DNA from 2 places in the Pseudomonas sp. I3-I5 genome. Region 1 is predicted to be linked to the other one. Evidence: riboswitches for the same ligand, from Rfam matches in the RefSeq annotation. Region 1 holds a riboswitch; the other holds the start of a gene.
The links. A riboswitch is a leader RNA that binds a small molecule or an ion and turns the genes downstream of it on or off. The one in region 1 is predicted to bind cobalamin.
Positions count from the first base shown of each region.

Region 2: another riboswitch for cobalamin. It lies ahead of cobO (cob(I)yrinic acid a,c-diamide adenosyltransferase); the one in region 1 lies ahead of cobW (cobalamin biosynthesis protein CobW).

Region 1 is NZ_CP093940.1:2,409,287-2,425,024, forward strand. It holds gene MOP87_RS10820 (U32 family peptidase) at 1-1,113, shown strand, start outside; gene MOP87_RS10825 (sigma-54 dependent transcriptional regulator) at 1,139-2,461, opposite strand; gene MOP87_RS10830 (hypothetical protein) at 2,803-3,069, shown strand; gene MOP87_RS10835 (VWA domain-containing protein) at 3,171-3,716, opposite strand; gene MOP87_RS10840 (ATP-binding protein) at 3,836-4,846, opposite strand; gene cobN (cobaltochelatase subunit CobN) at 4,848-8,609, opposite strand; gene cobW (cobalamin biosynthesis protein CobW) at 8,613-9,680, opposite strand; cobalamin riboswitch at 9,780-9,993, opposite strand; gene MOP87_RS10855 (ATP-binding cassette domain-containing protein) at 10,331-11,929, shown strand; gene MOP87_RS10860 (branched-chain amino acid aminotransferase) at 12,025-13,044, shown strand; gene MOP87_RS10865 (TorF family putative porin) at 13,208-13,927, shown strand; gene MOP87_RS10870 (DMT family transporter) at 13,971-14,864, opposite strand; gene MOP87_RS10875 (RidA family protein) at 14,953-15,381, opposite strand; gene MOP87_RS10880 (PLDc N-terminal domain-containing protein) at 15,524-15,736, opposite strand.
Region 2 is NZ_CP093940.1:3,440,724-3,456,461, forward strand. It holds gene MOP87_RS21765 (hypothetical protein) at 1-118, opposite strand, end outside; gene MOP87_RS15300 (MFS transporter) at 115-1,317, opposite strand; partial or broken gene MOP87_RS15305 (glycosyl hydrolase) at 1,489-1,851, opposite strand; gene MOP87_RS15310 (adenosylcobinamide-GDP ribazoletransferase) at 1,874-2,596, opposite strand; gene cobC (alpha-ribazole phosphatase family protein) at 2,598-3,164, opposite strand; gene cobT (nicotinate-nucleotide--dimethylbenzimidazole phosphoribosyltransferase) at 3,161-4,216, opposite strand; gene cobU (bifunctional adenosylcobinamide kinase/adenosylcobinamide-phosphate guanylyltransferase) at 4,213-4,734, opposite strand; gene MOP87_RS15330 (cobyric acid synthase) at 4,736-6,190, opposite strand; gene cobD (threonine-phosphate decarboxylase CobD) at 6,187-7,179, opposite strand; gene cbiB (adenosylcobinamide-phosphate synthase CbiB) at 7,172-8,080, opposite strand; gene bluB (5,6-dimethylbenzimidazole synthase) at 8,077-8,733, opposite strand; gene MOP87_RS15350 (cobyrinate a,c-diamide synthase) at 8,724-10,019, opposite strand; gene cobO (cob(I)yrinic acid a,c-diamide adenosyltransferase) at 10,016-10,627, opposite strand; cobalamin riboswitch at 10,747-10,968, opposite strand; gene MOP87_RS15360 (sorbosone dehydrogenase family protein) at 11,122-12,438, shown strand; gene MOP87_RS15365 (C40 family peptidase) at 12,445-12,984, opposite strand; gene MOP87_RS15370 (NlpC/P60 family protein) at 13,126-13,764, opposite strand; gene hda (DnaA regulatory inactivator Hda) at 13,892-14,599, opposite strand; gene MOP87_RS15380 (AI-2E family transporter) at 14,759-15,738, opposite strand, start outside.

The DNA of each region.
Region 1 (15,738 bases):
ACCGACTACTTCGTGACTGACCGCAAGGTCGATATCGGCGCCTTCGACTCCCCTACTTTCACCGGCCTGCCGGTGGGTGTGGTGGAGAAAGTGGGCAAGCGCGACCTGCAGGTCGTCACCGACGTACCCTTGACCAACGGCGATGGCCTCAATGTGCTGGTCAAGCGCGAAGTGATGGGGTTCAGGGCCAACATCGCCGAGGCACGCGGCGAGTTCGAAGAAGACGGTCAAAAACGCTGGCGCTACCGAGTGGAACCGAACGAGATGCCTGCCGGGCTGCACAAGCTAAGGCCAAACCATCCGCTTTCGCGCAATCTGGACCACAACTGGCAGCAGGCCCTGCAACGGACCTCGGCCGAGCGCCGCATCGGCGTACGTTGGCAGGCGGTATTACGCGAGGAGCGCTTGACCCTGAACGTGACCAGCGAGGAAGGCGTGCATGTGCAAGTCGCCCTGGATGGCCCATTCGGCCCGGCGAACAAGCCAGAGCAAGCACTGGACCAGCTGCATGACCTGCTTGGCCAACTCGGCACCACGCTCTACCACGCCGACAGCATCGAGTTGGATGCCCCCCAGGCGTTCTTCATTCCCAACTCGCAGCTCAAGGCCCTGCGCCGGCAGGCCATCGAGACGCTGACCGAGCAACGCATCCAGGCGCACCCCCATGGCCGGCGCAAGCCGGAAACCTCGCCGCCGCCGGTGTATCCCGAGTCGCACCTATCGTTCCTGGCCAACGTCTACAACCAGAAAGCCCGGGATTTCTATCACCGCCATGGGGTGCAGTTGATCGACGCGGCGTATGAAGCTCATGAGGAGCATGGTGAGGTGCCGGTGATGATCACCAAGCACTGCCTACGCTTCTCCTTCAACCTGTGCCCCAAACAGGCCAAAGGGGTGACCGGAGTGCGCACCAAGGTGGCGCCGATGCAGCTGGTTCAAGGGGATGAAGTACTGACCCTGAAGTTCGACTGTAAACCCTGCGAGATGCATGTGATCGGCAAGATGAAGAACCACATCATCGACTTGCCGACCCCTGGCAGCGCCGTGGCCCAGGTCGTCGGCCACATCAGCCCGGAAGATCTGCTCAAGACCATCGTCCGCGCGCCTCACTGAGGCGCGTCGTACGCCGCCTGCGTCTTCAGCGAATCTGGTGCTTGTGCAACAAACGGTAGAAGGTCGGCCGTGAGATGCCCAGCACCTTGGCTGCAACGCTGAGGTTGTCGCTGTGACGGTCCAGCACATCGCACAACGCCTGGCGCTCGGCCTTGTGCTTGTACTCTTCCAGGGTGCCCAGCGGCGGCTGTTGCGCAAATGGCTGCAAACCCAGGTCCTTGGCCTCGATCTGACGCCCTTCGGCAAGCACCAGCCCGCGGCGCACCCGGTTGGCCAATTCACGCACGTTACCGGGCCAATCGTGCTGCCCCATTGCCGTTAGCGCATGCTCACTGAAGGAGCGAGGCCGCCTGCCGGTTTCCAGGCTGTAGAAATGGGCAAAATGGTTGGCCAGCATCGGCAAATCGCCATGGCGGTCGCGTAACGGAGCGGTCACCACCTGCAGCACGTTCAGGCGGTAGTACAGGTCTTCCCGGAAGCGGCCCTGCTCGATGGCCCTCTCCAAATCCACGTGGGTGGCGGCTAACACCCGCACATCCACCGGTACTGGCTGACTGCCCCCCACCCGCTCAATGTGCTTTTCCTGGAGAAAGCGCAGCAGGTTGGCCTGCAACTCCAGCGGCAGGTCGCCTATTTCATCGAGAAACAGCGTGCCGCCGTTAGCCGCTTCGATGCGACCGATCTTGCGTTGATGGGCACCTGTAAATGCGCCCTTTTCGTGCCCGAACAGTTCGGACTGAATCAAGTGCTCGGGGATGGCCCCACAGTTGATCGCCACGAACGGCTGGCCACTACGCTGCGATTGGCGGTGTAGCGTACGCGCCACCAGCTCCTTCCCCGTGCCGCTTTCGCCGCGGATCAGCACAGGCGACTCGGTCGGTGCCAGCTTACCCAGCAGTTTGCGCAACTCTCGAATCGGCCGGCTCTCGCCCAGCAACTCGTCTTGGGTGTCGAGCGCCTTGACCGTGCCCTTGCCACGCAGCCGCGCCATGCCAAAGGCCCGGCCCAGGGTGACCTGTACCCGCGACTCATCGAAGGGCAAGGTATGGAAATCAAAAAACCATTCACAGACGAAATCCCCGAAGGCCGGGGAGCGCAGTTGTTCGGCGCTCAGCACCGCGATCCACTCGGTGTTGCTGCGCTTGATCATGTCCTTGACCACGTCCGGGTGTTTGAGATGCGCCTCATCCAGGCGCAATACGCCTACATCGCAGCGATGTTCCAATGCCTGCGCCAAGGTGCAGCTGTCGACATCCCACCCAGCCTCTAGCAAGCCAGGCGTCAGGCGCTGGCAATCGTCACAAGGATCGACGATGAGCAGGCGGCGTTGCACTGCGGTTTGTTGCATGACCGATCCTTGGCGCCAAGTATTGGTTTCTTGAAGTAAAACAGTAAGTTGTGGCGCCCGAATAACAGTAGCAATGAAGTTGACGGTGCCTATGACCGTTTGTCTGCCAATACGGCTTTTCGTAACTTGGCGGGGGAATTTTCGATGGGTAACGTCCTCACATGGGGCGCGTTAGAACGAAAAATGAATAATCGTTGATTATTTTGCTGTACCCATGTGACTCGATGCCGGTTGTCGAGCATCAGTACACATAACCCCGCGCTGCATTTCGCGATACATGAGGCGACCTTGAAGCAACGCGGACGTCACTTGAATGTTTGGGACCACAGAGAGACCGAACCATGAATGCCCCGCTCCGTGTCAACGAAGCACTGCTGATCGCCGACCACGCCTTCGAACCCTTCCACTGCGTGGCCTGGGACGCCCCCAACGGCACTGGCGACCTGAGCCTGGCGGTCATCGACCGTACCAGCGCCCGCATCGGCAGCAAGCAGGTAACCTCGCAAACTTATTCTGACAAAGCCCAGTGGCTTAACCTGATCGAAGAAGTACGCGCTGAACTTTGTGAAAAAGGCTACCACCTGCAGCCTTGGTCGATGCCCAAGTAAATGAACAGCTTCGACATGTGCGTGCTCTGCCACGCACATGCACTTCCAGCCGTCCCTGTTTACCCTTCTTGCGTGCGACTTGTTGCCGCACCACACCGCTGTTACTTCACCGCTTCGAAACTTAGCAGGTGTTGATAGTCCGCTGCCAATTGCTGTGCCAGAAGGCGAGCACGGCCCAGGCGGACCGGTGTCAGTTCCATGTCCACCAGCAATGTGCAGCACGGCAAGGGCTCGACGGTACCCCATTGCTGCAGGCGGCCGTCGGTGAACACCAGGCAGCGTACTTCCTCTTTAGGATGGGCCTTGCGCCGAGCGCCCAGCCACTGCCTTGCTTGCTCCAGCGCCGGCAGCAACGGCGTGCCGCCTCCCGCGCCCAGCGCCTGCAGCCAGGGTTGCAGCGCCGCCGAAGCTTTGAGCCCATGGCGCTGCCATTGTGGGGCACTGCCACTTGCCGTCAATAAAGCCAGCCGTGCCCGCTGGCGGTAGGCATGGTCGAATAACGTGGCCAATAGTCCTTTGGTGTGCGCGAGCGCCTGATGACGACGTGTCGAAGCGGAGGCATCGACGATGATCAGCCATAGCTGGGCCGGTGCGCCCCTGCGGGTGTGCCAGCATAAATCGTCGCGGTGCCTGGGCCGGCCCTTCAATAGGCTTTGTAACCAGGCGACCCGGCCAGCACTGGCTGCCTGGGCTCGACCGCGGCTTGCACCTGAGCGCGCGCCCTTGCCTGCTTGCGCACCCGTCGTCTTGGCCGGCTGACGGATGCTCAGGGCTTTTTTGCCCAGTTCGGCACCTCACGCCTTGGCCCGCTTGCCACAGGCTGCGGGGCCAAAGACCCCCAGTCCCCCTGCCCGCCCTTCTCGGCCGAGCTGTTGCCGGTCTGTGACTGCGGCTGCTCGGGCGCTGCGGGCGCAGTAGCCTGGGCGGGCGATTGCCTGCGATGGCGCAAGGCAAAATCTTCCACCGCATCGATATCTGCCGCCTCGATGGCCGCCGCCCCGCGCCATGCGCAGTGGGCGCGGGCCGCGCGCAGCCACACCAGATCGGCCCGCAGCCCATCGACTCCAGCGGCGAAGCAGCGTTCGGTGATGCTGGCCAAGGTCCGGTCATCCAGTGCAATGTCGTCCAGCGCCTGGCGCGCTGCCTGACAGCGCTTACGCAAGGCCTCCTGGGCCGGTGCCCACTGGGCACAAAACGCCAGGGGGTCATGGTCGAAGGCCAGCCGGCGCCGGATGATCTGTTGCCGTGCATCAGGCGCGGGTAGACCGTCGAGCGCCACATTCAGACCGAAGCGATCGAGTAGCTGAGGGCGCAACTCGCCTTCCTCGGGGTTCATGGTCCCGATCAAGACGAAGCGGGCATCGTGACGATGGGAAATGCCGTCGCGTTCGATGCGGTTGGTACCACTGGCGGCGACATCGAGCAACAGGTCGACCAAGGTGTCCGGCAGCAGGTTGACTTCATCGACATAGAGCACGCCACCATTGGCCTGGGCCAGCACGCCGGGGGAGAACTGCGCCTTGCCCTGCCCGAGTGCGGCATCCAAATCGAGTGTGCCCACCACGCGCTCTTCACTGGCGCCCAGCGGCAAGGTCACGAAAGGCCCATCGCCCAGCAGGTCAGCCAGGCCGCGGGCCAGGGTGCTCTTGGCCATGCCACGCGGGCCTTCGATGAGCACCCCGCCGATCCTGGGATCGATGGCCGTCAGGCACAGGGCCAACTTCAAATCGTCGGCGCCCACTACGGCGGCCAGGGGAAATTGTGCAGCGTCGTTCATTTCAAGCCTGTTCCTCGCCATCGAGCAGCTGTTCTTCCAGGGCATCGCGGTACTCGCCGGGGGACTGCCAGAGGCCGCGTTGCTGCGCCTCGATCAGCCGCTCGGTGAGGTCGCGCAGCGCCTGCGGGTTGTGCTCGCGCATGAAGTCGCGGGTCGCCGGGTCCAGCACGTAGGCATCGGCCAGCGACTGGTAATGGTGATCGTCGATCAGGTGCGTCGTGGCGTCGAAGGCGAACAGGTTGTCGACCGTCGCCGCCATCTCGAACGCCCCTTTGTAGCCGTGGCGTTTGACGCCATCGATCCACTTGGGGTTCAGCGCGCGCGCGCGGATCACGCGGTTGAGTTCTTCCTTCAATGTACGGATGCGCGGTCGGTCCACCTGGCTGTGGTCGCCGTGGTAACTGGCCACGGACGCGCCGGCCAGCGTTTCGGTGGCCGCCAGCATGCCGCCCTGGAACTGGTAGTAATCGTTGGAATCCAGCACGTCATGTTCGTGGTTGTCCTGATTTTGCAGCACTGCCTGCACCTTGCTCAGGCGCTCGACGAACTGCGCCCTGGCCGGCGTCCCCTCGTCCTGGGCGCCATAGGCATAGCTGCCATGGTTCAGGTAGACCTCGGCCAGGTCTTCACGGGTCTGCCACAGCCGCCCATCAATCGCATTCTGGATGCCAGCCCCATAGGCACCGGGCTTGGCGCCGAAGACGCGCCAACCGGCCTGTCGAGCCGCCTGCTCAGCGTCTAGGCCCTGCTGCTGCAAGGCCAGACGCTCACCGCGCACGCGCGCAGCCAACGGATTAAGATCATCGGGCTCATCAAGTCCGGCCACGGCCTGGACGGCAGCATCGAACAGGCGGATCAGGCTGCCAAAGGCGTCCCGGAAGAAACCCGACACCCGCAGCGTCACGTCCACCCGCGGACGGTCCAGCAGGCTGAGTGGCAGTATCTCGAAATCGTCGACCCGCTGGCTGCCGGTGGCCCACACTGGGCGCACGCCCATCAGCGCCATGGCCTGGGCAATGTCGTCCCCACCGGTACGCATGGTCGCGGTTCCCCACACCGACAGCCCGAGCTGACGCAAGTGGTCACCATGATCTTGCAAATGACGTTCGAGTATCAGGTTGGCCGACGTAAAGCCTAGCCGCCACGCTGTCGTGGTCGGCAAGTTACGCACGTCGACGGTGTAGAAATTGCGGCCTGTGGGCAGCACGTCAAGCCGCCCGCGGCTGGGTGCGCCGCTAGGACCGGCCGGCACGAAGCGCCCAGCTAGCGCTGCAAGCAACCCATTCATCTCGGCGGCGCCGCAGGCGTCCAGGCTCGGCGCCACTGTAGCGAGCAGATGATCGACAACGGCCTGGACGGGCGCTCCAAGTTCCACCTCCAACGCTGGCAGCGAGCCGTCGAGCGCACCTTCGATAACCTGCAATGCCAGCAGTTCGAGGCGCTCGCGCGTATCGCCGGCCGTGCGCCAGGCCTGGTCGCTGATGTTCATCAGTAGCAGAGGCCGTGGGCCTTCCCAGGGTTGCCCAAGGTCGCAGTCGAGCGGATCGAAGCCGGGGACCAGTGTCTTGGCCAGGGCGCGCAACACACTCGCATTGCCGCCACGGCCATCGCCACGCTCGACACGCAGCAGTGCCAGCAGCGTATCCAGGCGCAATCGGCCCTCGGGCGACTGGCCGAATACATGCAAACCATCGCGGATCTGCGATTCCTTGAGGTCGCACAGGTAGGTGTCCAGGCGTGGCAACCAGACGGTTGCATCGTCAAGCTGCCCTTCGAGCTGCAATTCCCGGTCGATGTGATGGGTCCTGACCAGTTCGAGGATGTCGCGTTGCAGCTCCCGGGCGCGACGCGGGTCGAGCAGTTGTGCTTCGTAGAATTCATCGGCCAATTGCTCCAGGTGGCGCAGCGGGCCATAGGTCTCGGCGCGGGTCAGCGGCGGCATCAGGTGATCGATGATCACCGCTTGCGTGCGCCGCTTGGCCTGCGCGCCCTCACCCGGATCGTTGACGATGAACGGATAGATGTTAGGCAGCGGGCCGAGCAGCGCATCCGGCCAGCATGTATCAGACAGCCCTACCCCCTTGCCCGGCAGCCATTCCAGGTTGCCGTGCTTGCCGACATGGATGACGGCGTCGGCGGCATACCCATGCCGTAGCCAGAAATAGAACGCCAGGTACCCATGGGGTGGCACTAGGTCCGGGTCGTGATAAACGGCGCTGGGGTCTAGCTGATAACCACGTGCTGGCTGGATGCCGACGAAGGTCATCCCCATGCGCACCCCTGCCACCATCAGGCGGCCCTCGCGGAACATTGGATCCTGCTCGGGTGGCCCCCAGCGTTCCAGTACCGCTTGGCGGTTGGCGGCCGGCAGGCGGTCGAATGCTGCCTGGTAATCGACCAGGCTCATGCTCTGGGCGCACGGCCGTTGATCGATGTGGTCCAGGTCGTTGGTCACACCGCCCAGCAAGTGATGGATCAGCTGGGTGCCACTCTCGGGCAGCTCGCTGACCGGGTACCCTTCAGTGCGCAGCGCACGCAAGATATTGAGCGCCGCAGCCGGCGTGTCCAGGCCAACGCCATTGCCGATGCGCCCATCGCGCGTGGGATAGTTGGCCAGAATCAACGCCACGCGTTTGTGCGCATTGGGCTGGCGCGCCAGGGTCACCCAGCGCCGTGCCAGCTCGGCCACAAAATCCATGCGCTCGGGGTGCGCGCGGTAGCACACCACATCCGATTGGCTGCGCTCGCTGTGCCAGGCCATGTCCTTGAAGCTGACCGGCCGTGTGATGATGCGCCCGTCCAGTTCGGGCAGCACAATGTGCATGGCCAGGTCACGTGCGCCCAAGCCCTGCTCGCTGGCCTCCCAACCCGGCTGGTTGTCCTGCGCACAAATGGCCTGCAACACAGGGATGTCTCGTCTTAGCGGGCGCAGGTTAGGACGCTCAGGGCTGGACAGGGCAAAACCGGTGGTATTGAGCACCACCTCGGCGCCGACAATGTCGAGCCATGCCTCAACCTGTTCCAGGCAGGCGCTTTCCTTCAGGCTGGCCACCGCAATGGGCAACGGATTCAAACCTGCTGCCTGCAGGCGCTGGCAGAACACATCGATGAAGGCCGTGTTCGCCGCCTGCAGGTGCGAACGATAAAACAGTATTGGCGCCACCGGATAATCGGTATCCCAGTGTGGGAACCAGTCCTCCAGCGCCCCACTGCCCACCAGAGGGTGGTAGACCGAGGTGCGGGGCAACGCCCGCGGCTCGGACCAGCAATAGTCACGGTCCAGCCACTGACTGGCAAGGTAATGGAACAGGTTGAGTGCGTTGGCCTTGCCACCTTGGCGCAGGTAGTGCCACAACTGCTCGGCTTGCGCCCCCTGCACGGACCCGAGCCCGGTCAGTTCCGGGTCGGGACGGTCGTCGCCCGGCACCAGGATCACGTGCACGCCGCGCGCGGCGAGCGTGACCAACTGTTCCACGCCGTAGCGCCAGTACCCCACGCCGCCGTGCAGCGACACCAGGATGACCTTGGCATGCTGCAAGACCTGATCGACATAAAGGTCGACCGAGGCGTGGTTCTGCACCTGCATGGGGTTGGCCAGGCGCAGGCTTGGGAAGTCGCCGGGCAGTTGCTCGGCGCTGTCGGCGAGCAGGGCCAGGTGCGAATCACCGCTGCAGAGGATGACCAGTTCGGCAGGGGTCTGGCCGAGGTCGGCGATGCTGTCGTCCGGCACGAAGCCGCCGGGCTGGGTCCGCAGCAGGTGCATGGGTCAGGCGCCCAAGGCCTGGCGCAGACGCGCTTCGAGCTGGGCAGGGTCAAGGTCCTGACCGATCAGCACCAGGCGTGTGATGCGCGGTTCTTCGGCACGCCAGGCGCGGTCGAAGTGCTTGTCAAAGCGCGTGCCTACCCCCTGGATGAGCAAGCGCATCGGCTTGCCGGCAATGGCGGCGAAACCTTTGACGCGCAGGATGCCGTACTCGACCACCAGTTGGTTGAGCGCCTCGATCAGCACTCGCTCATCGGATTCGGGCAGGTCGATGGAGATGGAATCGAAGGCATCATGGTCATGATCGTCATGGTCATCGCCGTCGTGATGGGCATCGTGGTGGGTCGGGCGGGCATCGATGTGCTGCTCGGACTCGGCGCCCAGGCCCAGCAACACCTCCAGCGGCAATTTGCCACTGCTGGCTTCGATAACTTTGACGGCCGCTGGCAGCTCTTCAGCGACCTCGGCACGTACCTTGGCCAGGCCGTCGGCGTCAATCAGATCGGCTTTGTTCAACACGACCAGGTCGGCGCTGGCCAGTTGGTCAGCGAACAGCTCGTGCAGGGGGGACTCGTGGTCCAGGTTCGGGTCCAGCTTGCGCTGGGCGTCGACTTGGTCCGGGTAGGCGGCGAAAGTGCCTGCGGCAACGGCAGGGCTGTCGACCACGGTGATCACCGCATCGACAGTGCAGGCAGTGCGGATCTCAGGCCACTGGAAGGCTTGGACCAGTGGCTTAGGCAGAGCCAGGCCGCTGGTTTCGATCAGAATATGGTCCAGGTCGCCGCGGCGCGCCACCAGTTCGCGCATCACCGGGAAGAACTCTTCCTGGACGGTGCAGCACAGGCAACCGTTGGCCAGTTCGTACACGCGGCCATTGGCCTCTTCTTCGGTGCAACCGATGCTGCACTGCTTGAGGATGTCGCCATCAATGCCCAGCTCGCCGAATTCGTTGACGATCACGGCGATGCGTCGCCCTTGGGCATTGTCGAGCATGTGGCGCAACAGGGTGGTTTTGCCCGAGCCCAGGAAGCCGGTGACGATGGTAACGGGGAGCTTGGCCAGTGTTTTCATGTTGCAGTGCCCTTGGCAGAATGGCGCGGGCATGCAGGACGAGTGCCGTCGACCAGACTGGCCGGGCATGTTCGCCACCGGATCACCCCGCCCGGTTTAAAGTCGAAAACGTTGCGAGGCAGGTCTCCTGGCTTGCACCTGCGCCAGGCACGGTCATCAGGACCGGGCTTGGGAGAAGACGCCTTCCCGCGCCTGGCGCAGTGGCAGTGTCGACTCATCGATGGTGCCTACAGTTGCGGGGGCAGCCGCGGCTTGAACCGCGTTCCCGTCTTAGCTCCGGCCTGGCCGAAGAACCTCGAACGGCCAAGGCTACGCAGTGGCCGTCGGGTGGTCAACCGTTGTCGAGGCTGTGGGGGCGCCGCACTGCTGGCAGGCGGCGAGCATCCTCTGGTTCACACAGGGGCACAGCGCTGAGCGTAGCGCAGTACGTGTGCAGGAGCGGCCGCTTCAACCAAAAGAATAAGTGCAAGGCACTCACCACTCCCCTCAGCGTCTGCCCCACTTTACGCGCCGCCCAGCCTCCTCTACTCTTTCCACGTCCCCATCACGAGGTATTCGTCCAATGCGCCATTGATGCCGCCGTCTGTTAGACGGCCAGTCTTCACTTTCCGGTCGCCACCGGAAATGTCGCGGCATTCGTGGAGTTGCACATGACGACTACGTCTATCCTTACGCTGGACAGCGTCACCCTGGTCTTGCCAGATGGCAGGCCACTGTTCACCGATCTAACACAGACCTTCGACAGTACCCGAACCGGATTGGTGGGTCGCAACGGCGTTGGCAAGAGCCTGCTTGGCCAACTCCTCGCTGGCCGGCGGTTGCCAAGCAGCGGCACGTGCCGGCGCTTTGGCCGTGTCCATCTTGTCGATCAACAGGTGATCGACACCAGCAAGACCGTAGCCGATCTGGCCCAGATGGGCCCATTGATCGCAGCGCTCGAACGAATCCAGATGGGCAGCCTAGAGGCGGCTGACTTCGACACCGTTGGCGAGCGCTGGGATGCGCCCGAGCGCCTGCGCGCCCACCTGCATCGCCATGGCCTGGGTCACTTGGAGCTGCAACGCCCTGTTCATACCCTGAGCGGCGGGCAAGCCATGCGTGTGGCGCTGATGGGTGCCTGGTTGAGCGAGGCCGACTTCCTGATACTCGATGAACCTACCAACCATCTTGACGACCACGGCCGCTCGCAATGGCTGGCGATGATGCAAACCTGGAACCGCGGCCTGCTCGTGATAAGCCATGACCGGTCTCTACTCGATCACATGGACGGTATTCTCGAACTGTCAAGCCTGGGTCTGAAAGCCTATGGCGGCAACTTCAGCCACTATCACGCGCAAAAGCGCTGCGAAACCACGCAAGCTACACAGCAGTTGGAGTACCTCAAGCGCTCCCAACAGCAGCAAGCCAGAGCTCTGCTGCAGCAACGCCAGGCACTGGACAAAGCGCAGGCCCGGGCGGGGCGCAAGGCCAAGCACGTCAACCAAGCCAAGATCCTGGTCGATCACCGACAGCAAGGCAGTCAGGCGACACTTGGCAAGCAGCGCCGACGCCATCGGGAGGCCGAGCAACGGCTGACCGACAGGGTGCGCGAAGCTGCGCAAGCGGTCGAAAGCGCCTGCGAAATTACCGTGCACGCGCCAACGCTTGAGCCCAGCGTCCAGCGGCAAGTGTTAGTGCTGCAAACCTTGCGCCTGCCGCATGGCACATCGGTACCCATCGAATTCAGCCTGCGTCAGGGCCAACGCTGCGCCCTCACCGGCGTCAATGGCAGTGGCAAGAGCACCCTGCTGAAGATGATCGCCGGCCAGTTGCCAGCGCCTGCAGGCAACCTCCTGGTCGCAGGCGAAACAGCGCTGCTCGACCAGCACTGCAGCGTGTTGTCTGCCGACGTGAGCGCGCTGGAACACGTGCAACAGGCCAACCTGGCACTGGATCCGAGCCGTGCCCGCATGCTGCTGGCTCAGTTGGGCCTGGACGCTGCGCGTGTCGTGCTGCCCAGCAGGCTGCTCAGTGGAGGCGAGCGCATGAAGGCGGCCCTGGCAGCGATTCTGTACCGCAGGCGCCCGGTAGAACTGCTACTACTGGACGAACCTGGCAACCACCTTGACCTGCCATCGCTCCAGGCCCTGGAAAGGATGCTGGAGAAGTTCACCGGCGCGCTGATCATCGCTTCCCACGACCAGGTGTTGCTCGATGCGCTCGAGCTCGACCGCTATCTGCACCTTGCGCAGCCGCCTGCCAAGTCGTGATAGGACATTTCCGATCCGGCGAAGATGTATTAAGGTGGCGTGTGCGCATATAACAGCAGCCCCAACGTGGGCACTTGCAAGACAACGAGGGTGTCATGAGCAACGAAAGCATTAACTGGGACAAGCTCGGCTTCGACTACATCAAGACCGATAAACGCTATCTGTCTGTATGGCGCGATGGCGCGTGGGATGAAGGCACCCTGACCGAAGACAACGTGCTGCATATCAGCGAAGGCTCCACGGCCCTGCATTACGGCCAGCAGTGCTTCGAAGGCATGAAGGCCTACCGTTGCAAGGATGGCTCGATCAACCTGTTCCGCCCCGACCAGAATGCTGCTCGCATGCAGCGCAGCTGCGCGCGCCTGCTGATGCCCCACGTGCCTACAGACGTGTTCATCGAAGCCTGCAAGCAGGTCGTCAAGGCCAATGAGCGCTTCGTGCCACCCCACGGCAAAGGCGCCCTGTACCTGCGCCCATTCGTCATCGGCACGGGTGACAACATTGGCGTGCGCACCGCGCCGGAGTTCATCTTTTCCATCTTCGCCATCCCGGTAGGCTCGTACTTCAAAGGCGGCATGAAGCCACACAACTTCCAGATCTCCAGCTTCGACCGGGCTGCCCCGCAAGGTACCGGCGCTGCCAAGGTCGGTGGCAACTATGCGGCCAGCCTGCAGCCAGGCTATGAGGCGAAAAAGGCCAACTTCGCCGATGCCATCTACCTCGACCCGTTGACCCATACCAAGATCGAGGAAGTGGGCTCGGCCAACTTCTTCGGCATCACGGCCAATAACGAATTCGTGACGCCCAAGTCGGCTTCGGTACTGCCCGGCATCACCCGCTTGTCCCTGATGGAGCTGGCGCAGTCTCGCCTGGGCCTGACTGTCATCGAAGGGGATGTGGAAATCAGCCAACTGGATCGCTTCATCGAGGCAGGTGCCTGCGGTACCGCGGCGGTGATCACCCCCATCGGCGGCATCGAGTACAACGGCAAGCTGCATGTGTTCCATGACCTTGAGAAGGTCGGCCCCGTTACCCAGAAGCTCTACAACGAGCTGACCGGCATTCAGAGCGGCGACATTGAAGCGCCGGCAGGCTGGATCGTGAAAGTGGCCTGATCACCGAAGCTGCTTGATGTCAAAGGCGCGCTCCTCAGGGGGCGCGCTTTTTTTTGCGCGTCGCGACAGGCAATTGCGTACTTGAGCAGGCCATGAGGTTTCCTCCGCGGGCCAGGCCCGGTATCCTTCAAGGCTCTACTGCAAGCCCTTCAGGAAGCCGACCATGACCAGGCCCCTTCTAGTGCTGAGCGCGGCCCTGCTGTTCAGCCCCACGCTCCTGGCCCAGCAGATCAAACGTGAAGTGGGCGACTTCGACTTTACCCTCAGTACGACCCCTACCCGCAGCATGGCCCAGGGGCTTATTTCCCCAGCCGCTACCGGCGCCTTTCATGGCGGCCTGGACTTCAGTCACACCAGCGGGTGGTACGTAGGGCAGTACACACCCAGCATGGGCGTGGCGCCAGGGTCCACCCTGCGGGTCGACAACTACGTGGGCTACAAGCATCACTTCGACAGTACCTTGGGTTACGAGATCGGCGTCATTCACTACAGCCAACCCAACATCGCAGGCGCAGAGAGCCATGCGCTGTATGGGGGTATTTCGATCATGGGCAGCCGCTTCGGCGGGGCATTGCGTGACAACCCAAGCAACCGGATCGGCACCTTGTATGCCGATTTCGGGCAGGTTCCCCTGCTCAATGCCGACCTGACGGTCAAGCTTGCACATCATCGGCTCGGCACCCCGTTCACGATTGGCGACGGCAGCCAGGTCAACGGTTTCTCCGACTGGTCCATGCAGCTGTCGCGCCCCTGGTTGGGCCTGGACCTGAACCTCATCTACAGCGACTCGAACCTGACCGGTGGCGGCTGCGATGCTTATTCGGGGATCAACACCTATTGCGAGAGCGTGGTGACACTCAAGGCCCAGCGCAGTTTCTTCTAGGCAAGCCTGCTCATGCTCAGGCTTTGCCGACCATTGGGCCACCTCAAGCCTGTGTCGGTGCCTGTAGACGGGGAGCCGTTACAGCGATAGCCACCCCACCCAGCACTATCGCGCAGGCACCCATGGCACGTAGCGACAGCGCCTCACCGATCACCCACACCCCACCCAGCGCGGCGATCACCGGGACGCTCAGTTGCAACGTGGCGGCCTGTTGAGCGCTGATGCGCCGCACCACGCTGTACCAGACGGCATAACCTGCCGCCGATGCCAGCATCCCAGAGCACACCGCGAAGAACACGCCGGCCGTCGAGAACCGTAGTTCGGCACCCAGAGCGATCAGCGGCGTGCACAACGCCAGGAAGGGCACGCTGCGAACGAAGTTGCCTGCCGTGTCCGCCAGCGGCCGAGGTGACCCCTGGCCCAGCAAGGTATAGAGACCCCATGCCATGCCCGCGGCTACCATCAGCAAGGCGCTCGTCAGTGTAGGTGCGTGGCTGCCAGGCAGCAGCAAAACGACCAGGCCTGAAAAAGCCATCAGCATGCCTGACAACGCGCGCAGGCTGATCCGTTCTCCACGCACCGCCGCCACGCCGAACATGGTCAGCTGAACGGCACCAAACAAGAGCAATGCCCCTACGCCCGCGCTCAAATCAAGGTAGGCAATGGAGAACAGAAAGGCGTAGCAAAACAACGCCAGACCGCCTCTCCAACTGCCGGCAGCCCCTGAACAGGGGTTGCGCAGCCGTACCAGCCACCACAGGCACAAGGCGCCGCTGCCCAGGCGCAGTGCGGTGAAGGTGATGGCGTCGACGGCGCCATCCTTGAGCGCCAGCCGGCAAAGTACCGAATTGGCGGCGAAGGCCATCAAGCTGAACATGGCCGGCCAGAACCAGGCGCTCAGTAACGGCCGGTCGATCGGGGAAGAGGTCGTGCTCATGGTGTGGTCACCTCTGAGAACTGCTGTGCTCATCGCGCAGGAAGGCGCAAACCTGATTAGAGATTTACTACACAGCGAGTCGTTGGCGCTACCTACCTTGGGAGGAGGCGGGCAGCGCCGCTACGGCATCCACCTCGATTAGCATCCCGTCCAGGGCCAGTCGCGCAACCGGTATGAGCGTGCAGGTAGGTTTGGTAGCCTGGCCCCAGGCGCGGTCTACGGCGTCCACCCATTGCTTGAGGCGTGCCTGGCTATGATCGACGATAAGCAGTGTGAGCTTGCACACGTGCTCAAGACCCGCGCCTTTGCTGGACAAGGCCAGCGCCAGATTGGCAATGGCCTGTCGAGCCTGGCCGGCGAAATCAGGGGACAGCGTTCCACTGGCCTGCTCCCCACCTTGACCCGCGATGAACAGCAGCCTGCTCCCGGAAATCACGTCAGCCACATGGGAGTAACCGTTGCCACTGGGGTCATACAGCGATTGAGGGTTACTCAGGTCAAAGGCGGAGGTCTGCATGGCATTGGCTCTCGGTCTGTGGAATGAACGCCGAGTATCCAACCTCAAGCAGACCTGAGGTCAAGGGCCGAAAGCGGCCCTGAGCGTGACATTAGAATTACAGCAGCGATGCCGCCAGACGCCCCCGCGCCTGGCCCGCGATTCACTTCTCTTCCAATACAGCCTTGCCCTTAACCGCGCGAGGCCCGCGCCAGGCCCAGATCGGCAGGCCAGGGAACGGTGCCCACACCACGAACACAATCCACAGCATCTTGCGCTCGGCGCGCCGATCGCTGCCCATGATGTGCCAGATCGCCCAGATCTCCAGCAAAATCAAGATGATTGCCACCACGAACCAAATCGTTCCGATTTCCATGA
Region 2 (15,738 bases), 1.0 Mb from region 1:
AGGCGCCCATGCCCAATTGCATGAGCGCCATGCCGCCCTCGTGCCACCCCCACCAGACCAGCGTCAGCACCAAAAGCGCCGCCACCGCGAGGGCGATACGGATCAGTCCAGGGCTCATGCCGCTGTTGCCTGCAAGCGTGCCACAGGCCGTTCACGAACCGGCCAGTTGAGCGCCGCAGCCAAGACACTCAGCAGGATCGCGATCTGCCAGACCAGGTCATAACTGCCAGTACGGTCATACACCACGCCTCCTAGCCAACCGCCCAGAAACGCCCCAAGCTGGTGGAACAGGAAGACGATACCGCCAAGCATCGACAAGTTGCGCACGCCAAAGACCGTCGCGACGGTACCGTTGGTGAGCGGTACGGTGGACAGCCACAACAGGCCCATCGCAATACCGAACAGGTACGCGCTGAAGGCACTCACCGGCGCCCAGAGAAACAGCACGATGACGACTGCACGCAGCAGGTAGAGCCCGGTCAGTAACCGTGGCTTGGACAGGCGCCCGCCCAGCCAACCGGCCGTGAACGTGCCCACGATATTGAACAGGCCCACCAGGGCCAGCACGGTCGTGCCCGTGGTGGCTGGCAGATGCTGGTCTACCAGGTACGCCGGCAGGTGCACCCCGATGAACACCACCTGGAAGCCACACACGAAAAAACCTAGCGCCAGCAACCAGAAGCCGGCATGCCCACAGGCCTCACGCAGCGCCTCGCCCAGGGTCTGCTCGTTGCCGTACGCGGGCAAGGGCCGGTCGCGCAACAGGCCTACCAACGGCACGATGAAGGCGACCAGCAGGCCCAGTACCAGCAAGGCGGCCGACCAGCCCAGCCATTGGATCAGGCCGAGGGTGCCGGGCAGCATGGCGAACTGACCGAACGAACCGGCGGCACTGGCAATGCCCATGGCCATGCTGCGCTTTTCAGGCGGCACGGCCCGGCCGACGACGCCCAGGATGACCGAAAAGGACGTACCCGACAGGCCGATGCCGATCAACAGACCAGCGCTCAGTGACAACGACCAGGCAGAATCGGCCATCCCCATCATCGCCAGGCCCACCGCATACAGCACGCCGCCCACCATGACCACCCGCGAGGCGCCAAGACGATCGGCCAACGCCCCGGCGAACGGCTGGGCCAGGCCCCAGATCAGGTTCTGCAAGGCGATGGCGAAGGCAAAGACCCCCCGACCCCAGCCGAAATCGGCGCTCATCGGCGCCAGGAACAGGCCAAAGCCGTGCCTGACGCCCAGTGACAGCGCGAGGATCAGCGCCGCCCCAGCCAACACCCATCCACTGGTTCGCCATACAGACGTCATTGTTATTGTCTCCAGCCCATCGCAAGGTCGTCAGGTGCTGCCGCTGATAAAACCTGATATTCCAGGGACGGTGACCGCCCTGTACGTCGAGTCATCAAGGAAGCATTTGGTTACAGCATGAACGCTGGAGCCGACTGACAGCAAGCAGGACATCAGCAGACGTCGCCATTGGTCTATGGCCAGTCGTTTGCGTATCGGTTCGAACGCCGGCGTCGCCTGCCGTGGCAGCGGGTCGGGCACCCCCTGGTCGATCGCCTGCCAGTAACGCCAGGGCACTTTGGCGGTACCCAATTCGTAATCCATCCCGTCCCAGCTGTCTTCGCGCAAACTGTAGAACGCCCAGTGCACGCGGTGCTGATCGAGCACGCCCAGTACGTCCTCCAGGTACTGCCGGCAGCCTGACAGGCGGCGCGTGCAGCCGAACTCGCCCACCACCAGGCGCGAATGGGGCACGTTCGTGGCATCGGCCCTGTTCAGCGGGGCCTGCAGGTACTGCGCCACGCGCTGGCCGTCCCCTTGCTGAGGCTGGCCGGAAGACCGCGCTGCCGCGATTTGCTCAGCGGATCACGACAAGGCCCAGCAGGACGGTGAGCTCAAGCAGTTCCAGCAGTGCACCTGCGGTGTCGCCCGTGGTGCCGCCCAGACGATTGCACATCACCCTGCGCAATGCCACGAACACGACCGCCGTCAGCACCATTGCCCAGCCGGTCAAAGCCAGGCCCAGGCCAGCACAGGTCAACAGTACCCATCCCGCTGCGCGGCGGGGCATGTGATCGGCCAGTGCCTGGCCTAACCCGCCAGGGCGCACATAGGGAGTACACAGGAACAACCCCAGCATCGCTGCTCGACCAATGACCGGTGCAAGCATCAGTTGCAGGCCAGCCCCCTGCTCGATCAGTGCCCACAAGGCGCAGAACTTGAGCAGCAGCACCAAAACCAGCGTCACCACCGCTGCCGGCCCGCTGCGCGGGTCCTTCATGATCTGCAGCGTGCGTTCACGATCACCAAACCCGCCTAGCCAGGCATCTGCGCTGTCTGCCAGGCCGTCCAGGTGCAGCGCGCCACTGAGCAGCACCCAGAGGGTCAATAGCAAGGCAGCATGCAGCGCCGCCGGAACGCCTTCGAGCCAGTGGCTGGCCAGCCACAGCACCAGACCGAACAGCAGCCCGACCAAGGGGTAGTACAACAACGAGCGGCCCACTTGGCGTGGCGTTGGCATGCCAGGCAAGGTGACAGGGAGGCTGCTTAGAAACTGCAGGGCAATCCAGAATGGCTGCATGCTAACCCTCCTCAGCCAGCTGGCCATCCTCGCCGACTTGCAAGCACACCCGTGCGCCATGGCCGACTTCCACCTGCAACAGCTGCGCCCTGGGCAGGCCCCGGGCGCGGGCCAGCAGCAGGCGCATGACACCCCCATGGGTGACCAGCAGTACGCGCTTGCCGGCATGCTGGCGGTACAACCCCTCGATGGCTGTCAGGACGCGCTGCGCAAACGCCTGGACCGGCTCGCCATTGGGCGGCGTATAGCCATAGGGGTCAGCCCAGAACTGCCCAAGCGCCTGTGCGTCGTGTTCCATGATCTGCAACGCCGTACGCCCTTCCCAATCGCCGAAATGCAGCTCTTGCAATGCAGGCTCGCGCTGCACGGGCAGGCCCAGCCTGGCGCCCAATTCATCGGCGAATCGGCCACAGCGCTGCAACGGCGAACTGACCAATGCCTGCCAAGGCCCTGCGTCGGCCACGGCAGCGCGCATTTGGGCCCAGCCCTTTTCGGTCAGGGCGTCATCGAGGCTGCCACGCAGGCCACCTTGCTCGGTTTCCCCGTGGCGCAGCAGGTCGAGCCTCATGCCGGGCGGTCCTCCACGGCAGCCTCGGCAAAGGTCGCCATCTGCGCGTGTAGCGCGCAGGCCAGCCGCAGCAAGGGCACGGCCAGCGCGGCACCGCTGCCCTCACCCAGGCGCAGCCCCAGGGCCAACAGAGGCTCGGCCTGCAAGGCGCTCAGCACCGCCTGGTGACCAGGCTCCGCACCTTGGTGGGCGAACAACAGCCAAGCGCGGCACTGCGGGTTGAGGCGCACGGCCACCAAGGCCGCCACGGTGCAGATGAACCCGTCCACCAGCACCGCCACACCCGCCTGGGCGCATGCGAGATAAGCGCCGACCAGCGCCGCCAGCTCGAAGCCCCCCACACAGCCCAGCGCACGCAGCGGCTCATCGGCCGCCAGGCGGTGCAAGGCCAGGGCTCGCTCGATGACGTACGCCTTGTGCTGCACGCCGGCGCTGTCCAACCCGGTGCCTGGCCCGCTCAATGTGGCTGGCGGACAGGCGAGCAGTACGCTGGCCAGCGCCGCCGCTGCGGTGGTGTTACCGATGCCCATTTCGCCGCCTATGAACAGCTGTGCACCGTGGGCCGCCGCCCGCAGCGCGCTGTCACGACCTGCCTGCAGGGCGGCGTGCAGTTGTGCCTCGCTCAGGGCGGGCTGTTGGGCAAAATTGGCCGTACCGGGGCCAAGGTGCAGGTGGCGAACGCCCGGCAATGCGAGCGTCGGGTCGACAGTGCCGAGGTCGACCACCTCCAGGGTGGCGTGCAGTTGGCGCGCCAGTACGCTGATGGCTGCACCCCCGCCGACGAAATTGCGCAACATCTGGCCCGTCACGGCCTGAGGGTACGCCGAAACGCCCTCCTCGACCACGCCATGGTCGCCCGCGAACAGGCTGATGGCGACGTGCTCCAGCGACGGCCGTTCGCAGCCCTGCAGGCCTGCCAACTGAATGGCGAGCGCTTCGAGCTGGCCGAGCGAACCGGCAGGCTTGGTCAATTGTTGCTGCCGCTCGCGTGCTGCGGCCATGGCCGCCTCGTCAAGGGGCTGGCAGGGCATCTGCCACCAGACAGGGTTCATGATGCAGGTCCTTTGAGCGTGAGTGGGAGGCCGGCGACCGTGAGGATCACCTGCTGGCAGCGTTCGGCCACCGCCTGATGCACGACACCGGCCAAGTCGACGTAACGTCGCGTCAGCTCGCCCATGGGCACCACGCCCAGGCCGGTCTCGTTACTGACCAGGATGATGTGGCCGGGCAGGTGCTCAAGGCAGTCCAACAAGGCATCACGCTCCTCGGCCAGCCGGCGCGGGTCGTCCAGCATGAGCAGGTTGGTCAGCCATAGCGTCAGGCAGTCCACCAGCAGGCAGCGGTCAACGGCCGCTTCGGCCTTCAGTACGGCGGCCAGGGCCAAGGGTTCTTCGATCAACCCCCACTCCACTGGCCGGCGCTGGCGGTGCAGCTGCACCCGCTCATCGAGTTCGCCATCCAGCGGTTGACTGGTGGCGATATAGGTCACGGTCAGGCCGCAGGCGGCTGCCCGCTGCTCGGCCAGGCGGCTCTTGCCAGACCGGGCTCCGCCGATCACGAACGTACGCACGTCAAGGTACTCCACACAATTGGCGCAGGCGCTGGGTGTCCAGGTGCTTGTCCACCAGGTCAGCCAGGCGTTCGATGTCGCGCTCGCGCAACGCCTCGTAGTCGATCAGTTGCACGTCTTCAAGCCCAGCCCAGCGCAGCAGGGCCGCGCAGGAGGCGCTGCCCTCGAACAACCCGTGCAGGTAAGTGGCCAACACCTGGCCGTCCGTGCTGATGGCACCCTCGCAGCGACCGTCGGCCAGGCGTATAGCTGGTTGCGCCAGCGCAGGGCCAGTGGTGACACCGGCATGGATCTCGTAACCGGTCACAGGCGATGCATCCAGGTGCAAGGTCCCGGCGACGTTGCGCAACTGCTTGTCGGCTTCCAGCACCGTGGCGTAGTCCAGCAGGCCGAGCCCGGGGCTGGAGCCTGCAGCGCCTTCCAGGCCCAGCGGATCGTGCACCTCGCGCCCAAGCATCTGCAGGCCGCCGCAGATACCGATCACCTTGCCGCCATAGCGCAGATGGCGTTCGATGGCCTTGTCCCAGCCGCGCGCACGCAGTTGCGCCAGGTCGCCACGGACACTCTTGGAGCCTGGCAGGATGATCAGGTCCGCTGGCGGCACCGGTTGACCGGGGCCGATGAACTGCAGGTCGACCTGCGGGTGCAGGCGCAGCGGGTCGAAGTCGGTGTGGTTGCTGATACGTGGCAGCACAGGCACGATCACCTTGAGCACACGCTGCTGCTTTTCGCCCTGGCGCCGGTCGATGCCGTCCTCGGCTTCAAGGTGCAGGTCGGTGACGTACGGCAGCACGCCGAGCACGGGTTTGCCGGTGCGCTGCTCCAGCCAGTCGAGCCCGGGTTGCAACAGGGCGATGTCGCCCCTGAAGCGGTTGATGACGAACCCTTTGACGCGCGCCTGCTCGCTGGGCGACAGCAGTTCGAGGGTACCGACCAGGTGGGCGAACACACCCCCGCGGTTGATGTCGGCGACTAGAATCACCGGGCAGTCCACAGCCTCGGCAAACCCCATGTTGGCAATGTCGCCAGCCCGCAGGTTGATCTCGGCCGGCGACCCTGCGCCCTCCACCATGACCACCGGCCAGCCCTGGCTCAGGCGCTGGTGCGAGGCCAGCACGGCCTGCATGGCGATGGCCTTGTAATCATGGTAGGCAACCGCGTTCATGCTGGTCACCGCACGGCCATGGATGATCACCTGGGCGCCGGTGTCGCTGTTGGGTTTGAGCAGCACCGGGTTCATGTCGGTGTGCGGCGCCAGGCGACAGGCTTGGGCCTGCACCGCCTGGGCCCGGCCGATCTCGCCGCCGTCGGCGGTCACGGCGCTGTTGAGGGCCATGTTCTGCGGCTTGAACGGCACCACGCCGATGCCCTGGCGCAGCAGCCAGCGGCACAGGGCAGTCACCAGGGTGCTCTTGCCGGCGTCGGAGGTGGTGCCTTGCACCATCAGGGTCGTCATGTAAGGTCCTTGCGGTAGGCACTGAGGGCTTGGGCCAATCGTCGTTCGTCCGCCTGGCTGGGCGGTAACCCGAAACGCAGGGCCGCCGGCTGCTCGAACAGGCGCACCAGCACCCCGTGTCGTGCGAGGTGATCGTGCAACCGGGCGGCATGCTCGCACCGCACGTACTGGAACAGGTCACAGCCGCCGGCGGGCGCCAGCCCTGCATGGGACAGCAAAGCCGCCAGGCGTTCGCTGGCGCCTGCACAGCGCTGGCGCTGCAGCTGCTGCGTGGCCAGGTCGGTCAGGCTGGCCTGGGCCAGCACCCGGCTGGGGCCGTTGATGGTCCACGGGCCGAGCAATTCGGCCAGGCGCTGCAGCACGCTGTGCTCTGCGGCCACGAAGCCCAGGCGCACACCGGCCAGGCCGAAGAACTTGCCGAACGAGCGCAGCACTATCAAACCCGGGCATTCGGCACGTTTGATCACAGTGTTTGCGGGGCTGTTGTCCATGAAGGCTTCATCGACCACCAGCCAGCCGCCGCGTGCTGCCAGGCGCTGATGCCACCCCAGCAGTGTGGGCGCAGGCACGACGCGGCCGGTGGGGTTGTTCGGATTGACCAAGACCAGCACGTCGAGGTTGTCGATCGCGTCGTCGACCTGGTGCTCATCCAGCTCAAGCAACGTGTGCCCAGTCCGCTGCCAGGCATAGGGGTGCTCGGCATAACAGGGTGTCAGCACTCCGACTCGGCTCGGGCTGCGTAACAGCGGCAGGGCCTGGATGGCAGCCTGTGAGCCCGCCACGGGCAGCAGTCGCGTGGCGCCGTAGTAGCTGCACGCCGCCTGCTCAAGGCCATCGTCTGTTTCCGGCAGGCGTGCCCAGGCTTCGATAGGGATCGGCGGTATCGGGAAGGACCAGGGCGCAATGCCACTGGACAGGTCCAGCCACTGCTCGCGGGCGATGCCATATTGCCGAACCGCACGCAGCAGCCGGCCTCCATGTTCAAGCATTCAGGTAAGCTCCCAGACACAACACCAACAGCCACAGCCATACCCCACGCTGCACCAGTGTCCAGCCGCCCTCGATGGCATCGGGGCTGGCCGCAGGGCCGTCGCCCAGGCGCGGGCGGTCGTGCAGTTGGCCGTGGTACACCGCGGGCCCGCCCAACTCGACACCCAGCGCCCCTGCCCCGGCCGCCATGACCGGGCCAGCATTGGGGCTGTCCCATAGCGGCCCCTGGCGGCGCCAGCAGGCCAGCGCCAGGCGGGTTTTGCCCAGCACTGCGTAGGTGAGTGCGACCAGGCGCGCCGGCACATAATTGAGTACGTCATCGATGCGCGCCGCGCACCAGCCGAAGCGCTCGAAGCGTTCGTTTCGATAGCCCCACATGGCATCGAGGGTGTTGCTCAGTCGATAAAGCACCACCCCTGGCGCCCCGGCCACGGCAAACCAGAACAAGGCGGCGAACACGGCATCGCTGCCGTTTTCCAGCACCGACTCGGTGGCCGCCCGCGCCACCGCCGTCTCGTCCAGCTCACGGGTTTCACGGCTGACCAGATACCCCACTCGCCGCCGTGCTTCTTCCAGATCGCCCTGGCGCAAGGCCGTGGCCACCGGCAGCACATGTTCGCCCAGGCTACGCAGCCCCAGGGCGCAGTACAGCGCCAGCACATCGACCAGCCAGCCGATCACCGGCAGCCAGGAGAGCATGAGGGCCAGCAAGGTCAGCGGCACCACGGCCAGGAACCAGGCGCTCACGCCATGACTGCGCCAACCGCGCCCGCCGGCATTGAAGCGCCGCTCCAGGCTGCTGGCCATGTTGCCGAAAGCGACCAGCGGGTGGCGCCGCCGCGGCTCACCGAGCAACGCATCCAGGGCCACACCGGCCACGCTCAGCAACGCCACGCTCATACGCCTTCTCCCCACCGGTTTTCAAACAGCATCTCGTGCAACGGTCGTTCTTCGGTCCAGCTCTGCATGACCAGCATGGGCGCAGGATAGAATGCCGCCACCGGCCCCAGGCACAGCACGGCCACGGGTTTGGCGCCGCTGGGCATGCCAAGCAACGCTGCCAGCGCCTGGGGATCGAACAGCGATACCCAGCCCATGCCCAGCCCTTCGGCACGGGCGGCCAGCCACAGGTTCTGGATCGCGCAGGCGAGCGAGGCCAGGTCCATTTCAGGCAGGGTGCGGCGCCCGAAAATGTGAGGCTCACGGTTGTCCATCAAGGCGGCGACCCATAGTTCGGCGCAATCGTTGATGCCCTCTACCTTGAGCTTCATGAATTCGTCCGAGCGCTCGCCCAGCGCTTGTGCAGTCAACGCCCGTTCGGCCTCCACCAGGGCCTGGATGCGCCCACGCAGGGCCCGCTCGGTGATGCGGATGAACCGCCATGGCTGCATCAAGCCCACGCTCGGTGCCTGGTGGGCTGCGCTGAGTAACCGTGTCATGACCTGCGGCGCCACCTCCCCTTGAGCGAAATGGCGCATGTCGCGCCGCTCGCCGATGGCGCGGTAGACCGCGGCACGCTCCTGGTCGCTGAACGCATGTTCGTTCATGGGCAGAGCAGCGCTGCGGCTGCCTCCGGGTTGGAGGGGAAGTAGAAGTGCACGTAGGACGCGGTCAGGCGGCCCAGGCGATAGACCGCTTCGTTGCCGCGCCCACCGTTGGGGCTCAACCCACGTGCCAGCGGCTCGAGCGCGGTGCTGGTCAAGGAGTGGTGGTAGGTATGGCCGCGCAGTATGCCCTCGGGCAGTTCGACCGCCTGCAGAGCCAGGGCCGCCAGGCGCTTTTGCATGGTCGCCTCCCCCGGCAGCAACCCAAGCAACTCGACCCTGTCCCCGGCCACGTCGGTCAGTGCGTCGAGCAGATACAGCATGCCGCCGCATTCGGCGAGCAACGGCTTGCCCTGGGCATGATGGGCGCGGATGGCCTGGCACATCGAGGTGTTGCGCGCCAAGGCATGATGGTGCAGCTCGGGGTAACCGCCGGGCAGGTACAGGCTGTCCACTGGGGGCAATTCGACGTCATGCAGGGGGGAGAAGAACTGCACCTGTGCGCCTAGACGGCGCAACAGGTCCAGGTTAGCGCCATAGAGGAAGGCAAAGGCTTCGTCGCGGGCCACACCGATACGTACGCCCGCCAAGGTGGCCTGGGCGGGTAACGGATCGGCCGGTTCGAAGGTGACCGCCGGTGGCAAGGCGGCATCGCAACTGGCGCCCAATGCCTGGGCGGCAGCGTCCAGGCGTGCGTCCAGGTCGTTCAACTCGCTGGCCTGCACCAACCCCAGGTGACGGCTGGGCAGTTCGATGCCGCGCTCGCGGGACAAGCCGCCATACCAACGCAGGCCCTCGGTGAGGCTGCCTTCGAGCAGTTGCGCATGACGCAGGCTGCCCACCCGGTTGGCCAGCACCCCGGCGAACGGCAGATCCGGCTGATAACGCGCCAGGCCCAGGGCCAGCGCGCCAAAGGTCTGGGCCATGGCCGTACCGTCGATAACCGCCAGCACCGGCACGCCGAAGTGACGTGCCAGGTCGGCGCTCGAAGGGGTGCCGTCGAACAGCCCCATCACCCCTTCGATGAGGATCAGGTCGGCTTCACCTGCCGCCTCCCAGAGCAGCCGGCGGCTTTCCTCGGCACCGATCATCCACAGGTCCAACTGGCAGACGGGGGCACCGCTGGCGCGTTCGAGAATCATGGGGTCGAGAAAGTCAGGCCCGCATTTGAACACCCGCACCTTGCGGCCCAGATTGCGGTGCAGGCGCGCCAGCGCGGCAGTGACCGTGGTCTTGCCTTGGCCAGAAGCCGGCGCGGCAATCAGGACGGCGGGGCAATGGCGGGCCTGGCTCACAGCTCGACGCCCTTCTGGGCACGGATACCGGCCTGGAAGGCGTGCTTGAGCATGCCCATTTCGGTCACGGTGTCGGCCAGCTCGACCATTTCCGGCTTGGCCGCGCGACCGGTGACGATGACGTGCTGCATGGGGGGGCGAGCCTGGATGTCCGATAGCACCTGGTCCAGATCAAGGTAGCCGTGCTTGAGCGCAATGTTGAGCTCGTCGAGCACCACGAACTGCACCGCAGGATCCTGCAGCAGTTGCGTGGAGACGGCCCATGCCGCTTCTGCCGCCGCAATGTCACGCTGGCGGTCCTGAGTTTCCCAGGTGAAACCCTCGCCCATCACGTGATAGCGCACCTGTTCGGGAAAGCGCCTGAAGAACAGCTCTTCGCCGGTACTGTTGCGGCCCTTGATGAACTGCACCACCCCGCACTGCATGCCGTGGCCCAGGGCCCGGGCAAGCATGCCGAAGGCCGAGCTGCTCTTGCCTTTGCCATTGCCGGTGAGCACCAGCAGCAGGCCGCATTCGTTGGGGGAATTGGCAATGCGTTCGTCGATGACCGCTTTCTTGCGCTGCATCCGTGCCAGATGGCGTTCGTCGCGCTCGGTGGCGTCGCTCATGGGAGGTTCTCCGCTGGCTGACACCACGATCGAGCGCCGTGTCAGGGAATGGGCAGGCAAACGGAGCGCGCGCAGGGGCATTGGCCAAGGCCAGTGGTCACCGCGCATCACCCTCCGTGATGCCGTTGGCAGTATCAGGCCGGTCTCCGGGCTCGTGAGCGGGCCGCTGGCCCTGACCTGCGCGCCTTCCCGGGTATGGTCACCCAGTGGCCCTGCGCGGCCGTCACTCACTTACCGTTGCGGGGGCAGCGCCGGAATCGCACCCTGTGGGCACTCACCGACTTCCCAGTTTCACCCTGGCCAGACGTTGCTGGCGGGGCACCTGAAACACGCGCGAAGGTTAGAGGGTTGCACCCGGAGCGTCAATCGACGCGGCTCGCCTGGCGGCGCAGGAGGGATGGCCGAGCCACCCGCGTCAGCCCCGCCGCCTGTGCGACTGAACCCGCCGCGTTCCACAGCCTCTGAATCAATAGAACCTGCCGAGGACGTCGACCATGAACCGCGTGGCACTGCCTGTTGCACTTCTTGTAAGCCTGGGCTTGGGTGGCTGCGGCGAAACGGCGCGCCTGACAGTGGCCGACGGCACCGGCCCTGCGCCGCAGTTGCCCTCCCCCGCCAAGACCCTGCTCCCCACCGTGAACATCGCGCCAGCCGTCGGCTGGCCCGCCGGGCGCATGCCTCAGGCTGCACCCGGGTTACAGGTGTCGCGCTTTGCCGGTGACCTCGACCATCCGCGCTGGCTGTACGTGCTACCCAATGGCGACGTGCTGGTGGCAGAAACCAACGCACCTGCCAAGCCCGAAGACGCCAAGGGTATCCGCGGATGGGCCATGAAGCGGGTCATGGCACGCGCGGGGGCTGCCGTGCCCAGCCCTGATCGCATTACCCTGTTGCGCGACGCCGACCAGGATGGCGTTGCGGAAATCCGCCATACCTTTGCCGACGGGCTGAACTCGCCCTTTGGGATGGCGCTGGTGGGCAATGATTTTTACATAGCCGATACGGACAAGCTGCTGCGTTTTCACTACCAGCCGGGGGCACGCCAGGTAACCGGCCCGGCAGAAGTAGTTACCCTGCTGCCAGCCGGCCCGTTGAATCACCACTGGACCAAGAATGTCATCGCAAGCCCTGATGGGCAGCGCCTCTACGTCACCGTGGGCTCAAACAGCAACGTGGGTGAAAACGGACTCGACCAGGAGCAGGGTCGCGCCGCAATCTGGGAGATCGACCCTAGCACCGGCAAGCACCGCCTGTTCGCCACCGGCCTGCGCAACCCTAACGGGCTCGCCTGGGAGCCTAACAGTGGCGCACTGTGGACGGCGGTCAACGAGCGTGACGAAATCGGCAGCGATCTGGTACCGGACTACATCACCTCGGTACACGCGGGTGGATTCTATGGGTGGCCCTACAGCTACTATGGCCAGCACGTGGATGAGCGCGTGCAGCCCCAGGACCCCGCCAAGGTCGCCCGAGCACGGGTACCCGACTATGCCGTTGGACCGCATACTGCTTCACTGGGATTGGCCTTCGCCGGGCCGGATGTGCTACCTGCTCGTTTTGGAGCAGGCGCATTGATTGGCCAGCATGGGTCCTGGAACCGCAAGCCCCACAGCGGCTACAAGGTGATATTCGTACCCTTCGACGCCTCAGGCAAACCGTCGGGCCGGCCCATGGACGTGCTCGACGGTTTTCTGGATGAAGGCGGCCAAGCCATGGGCCGCCCGGTGGGGGTTGCCCTGGAGGGTCGCGGGGCCGTACTGGTCGCGGACGATGTGGGCAATGCCATCTGGCGCGTCAGCAAAGCTCGGTAACCCGTCTCAGGGGTTCTGTGCCAGGTGCCCCTGAGGGATGACCCGCTTGGCCTGCAGGTAGGCCTTGGCCCAGTAGCTGTTGGACAAATAGTCCAAACGCACCGTACCGCCAGTGCGAGGCGCATGCACGAAGCGCCCGTCCCCTACATAAATGCCGGCATGGCTCACCTGCGAGCCGCCACTGGTCGCGAAAAACACCAGATCACCCGACTGCAAGGATTTCACATCCACGGTAGGCGCACGCATGCCGATCATCTCGCGCGTGGAGCGCGGCAGGCTGATGCCGGCGGCATCGCGGTAGACGTACTTGATCAGACCACTGCAGTCGAAGCCTGAATCGGGCGTATTGCCGCCCCAGCGGTAGGGCGTGCCAACCAGACCAATGGCGCGAATCAGTACGTCATCGGCAGTGGGCGAGAAGCTGGGTTGGCTGTAGGTAACCTGGGGCTGCACAACCCGCACAGGGGCAGGCGCCTGAGGTTGGCTGGAGCAGGCCGCCAATAAGGCTGCCAGGGAAATGAAAGCGAAGCGCGCCATCGTTGTCATGGCCAAAACATCCTGTATGGGAACGCTGGGCCGCAGCGGGATAGAGTTGAGAAATTAGATTAGACGCTTTCTGTAAATACGCACGGCGTCGAGCTTTTTTGCAAAGCAGCGACGCCGTGGTTAGGACACATCAGATTGCCATTAGTTGCGCGCGATATGCGTCGGCGCCATGGCCAAGGCACGTTTGGCCTCGAGGAAGGTCTTGCTCCAGTAACGGTCACCGAGGCTATCGATGCGTACGCCCCCGCTACGGCGGCTGCTGGAGTGAATGAACTGGTTGTCGCCCAGGTAGATGCCAGCATGACTGACACGACCACGGCCGTTGGTGCTGAAGAACAGCAGATCGCCAGGCTTGAGTTTGTTGCGTGCCACCTTCGGCGCATCGACGTTGATCATCTCGCGGGTAGAGCGCGGCAAGGTCATGCCTGCCTCTTCGCGGAACAGGTAGCCGATGAAGCCGCTGCAATCGAAGCCGGACTGCTCCGAGGTACCACCGAAGCGATAGCGGGTGCCGATCAACGACATGCCGCGCTCCAGAATGCTGTCGGCCAGCACTGGCAGCTGATAGGGCTTGCTGCTGGAGAAGACCTCCAGTTCATCGTCAGTAGCCACTTCCTGGGGTTCGCCAAACACTGGCGAAGACGAGGCCTTGGCCTTGATCGCCGGCTGTACGGCGACCGGGGTGTGATCCTGGGGCTGGGATACCGGGCCTTGGGCCGCGCAGCCAAAAAGCAGGGTCACGAGTGCGAGTGGCACGAGGGGTGCGAAGCGCTTGAGCATGGGCACAACCGTGTCTGTAATCCTTTAGTGGGGTGGAACTATGCCCACTATAAGTTCCATTTGCAAATTTTATCGAAAAAGATGTGACTTTTCCGTGGGATGGCTCTGGCCCCGTGTTTTCAGGGGGTCACCAGCCCAGGGTTTCCTTGAGGAAAGGAATGGTGAGTTTGCGCTGGGCTTGCAGAGATGCCTGATCGAGCCGTTCCAGCAGATCGAACAGCGCACTCATGCTGCGCGCGCCGCGGGTAAGGATGAAGTGACCCACTTCGTCGGTCAGGTGCAGGCCGCGCCTGGATGCCCGCAATTGCAAGGCACGTAGCTTGTCTTCGTCGGACAGCCCGCGCATCTGGAACACCAGGGCAAGGGTGAGGCGGGATTTCAGGTCAGGCAGCTTCACCGGCAATTCTCGCGGGGAAGCGGATGCTGCCAGCAGCAGCCGACGGCCACTGTCGCGCAAGCGATTGAACAGGTGGAACATGGCCTCCTCCCAGTCCGGCTTGCCGGCGATGACGTGCAGGTCATCGATGCACACCAGTTCGTACTGGGCCAGGTAGTCCAGAAGACCGGTACCGCGTTCGAGCAGCTGCGCCAAGGGCAGGTAGACGGCAGGCTCGCCCCGTTGCTGGAAACGATGGGTGGCTGCTTGCAGCAGATGCGTGCGGCCCACGCCTTGTTTGCCCCACAGGTAGATGAGGCTCTCGGTCCAGCCGGCGTCGGCTTCGCAAAGCCGCTCGACATACCCCAACGCAGCGGCATTGGCGCCCGGATAGTAGTTGATGAAGGTGGCGTCGTCGCGCAGGCGCACACCCAGGGGCAACTGGATCGGTGGTTTCATGCTCGCGGGCGGTCGACAGGACCGCAGGGGGCCTTTTGTGGACAATCTGCAAAGTCTATACCTGCCAAGCGGGGTGCACAATGACGCCGCTGCAGAGTCCAAGCAAAATCAATGGGTTGCACTCTCCCAGCGCCAACCCGAGACTCACCTGCCGCCCTGTCACGGCTGATTGGGTGCGGGGGGATCGAGGGGGACTGGGACTGGAGCATCCCCTGCATACATGTCCGACTCCTTGTACAAGCCGTGCACGTGGCGCAGCAGCACCATGATGACCGCCGCCACCGGCAACGCGAGCAGCACGCCCGTGAAACCGAACAGCTCACCGCCGGCCAGGATGGCGAAGATCACCGCCACAGGGTGCAAACCGATCCGGTCGCCTACCAGTAGCGGTGTCAGCACCATGCCCTCGAGTGCCTGACCGACCATGAAGACCGCAACGATGCCGAGCATGGGATACAGATCGCCACCGAACTGAAACAGTCCTGCCACCAGCGCCGCGCCGATGCCAATGATGAAGCCCATGTAGGGGACGATGGCCGCCAGACCGGCCAGCATGCCGATCAACAACCCCAGTTCAAGCCCGACCAGCATCAAGCCTGCCGAGTAGATGATGCCCAACGCGACCATCACCAGCAGTTGCCCACGCACGAACGCACCCAGCACCTCGTGGCACTCGCTGGCCAGCTCGACGACTTTCGGCTCGCTCTGCCGCGGCAACAAGCTGCGCAACTTGGCCATCATCAAGTCCCAGTCACGCAACAGGTAGAACCCCACCACGGGGATCAGCACCATGTTGGCCACCCAGGCCATCAACGCCAGGCTGGAGGCCGTTGCCTGGGACAGGAGCATGCTGACGATATCGGTGGTCTGCCCCATGTGAGCGCCGATGGCCGCCTTGATCTTGTCGAATTTCCAGAACCCGTCGGCAAGGCCCAGGCGCCCCTGCACCCAAGGCAAGGCGACGTGTTCGAGCCAGTCAAGCACTTGCGGCGCCAGCGCATACAGGCGCACCAACTGCTTGGCCAGCATGGGGATGAGCACGAGCAACAGTGCAAGCATCAGCAACGTGAACAGCCCGAACACCACCGCTACGCCCCAGGTCCGTGACAACCCCAGGCGCTCCAGGCGATCGACCAGCG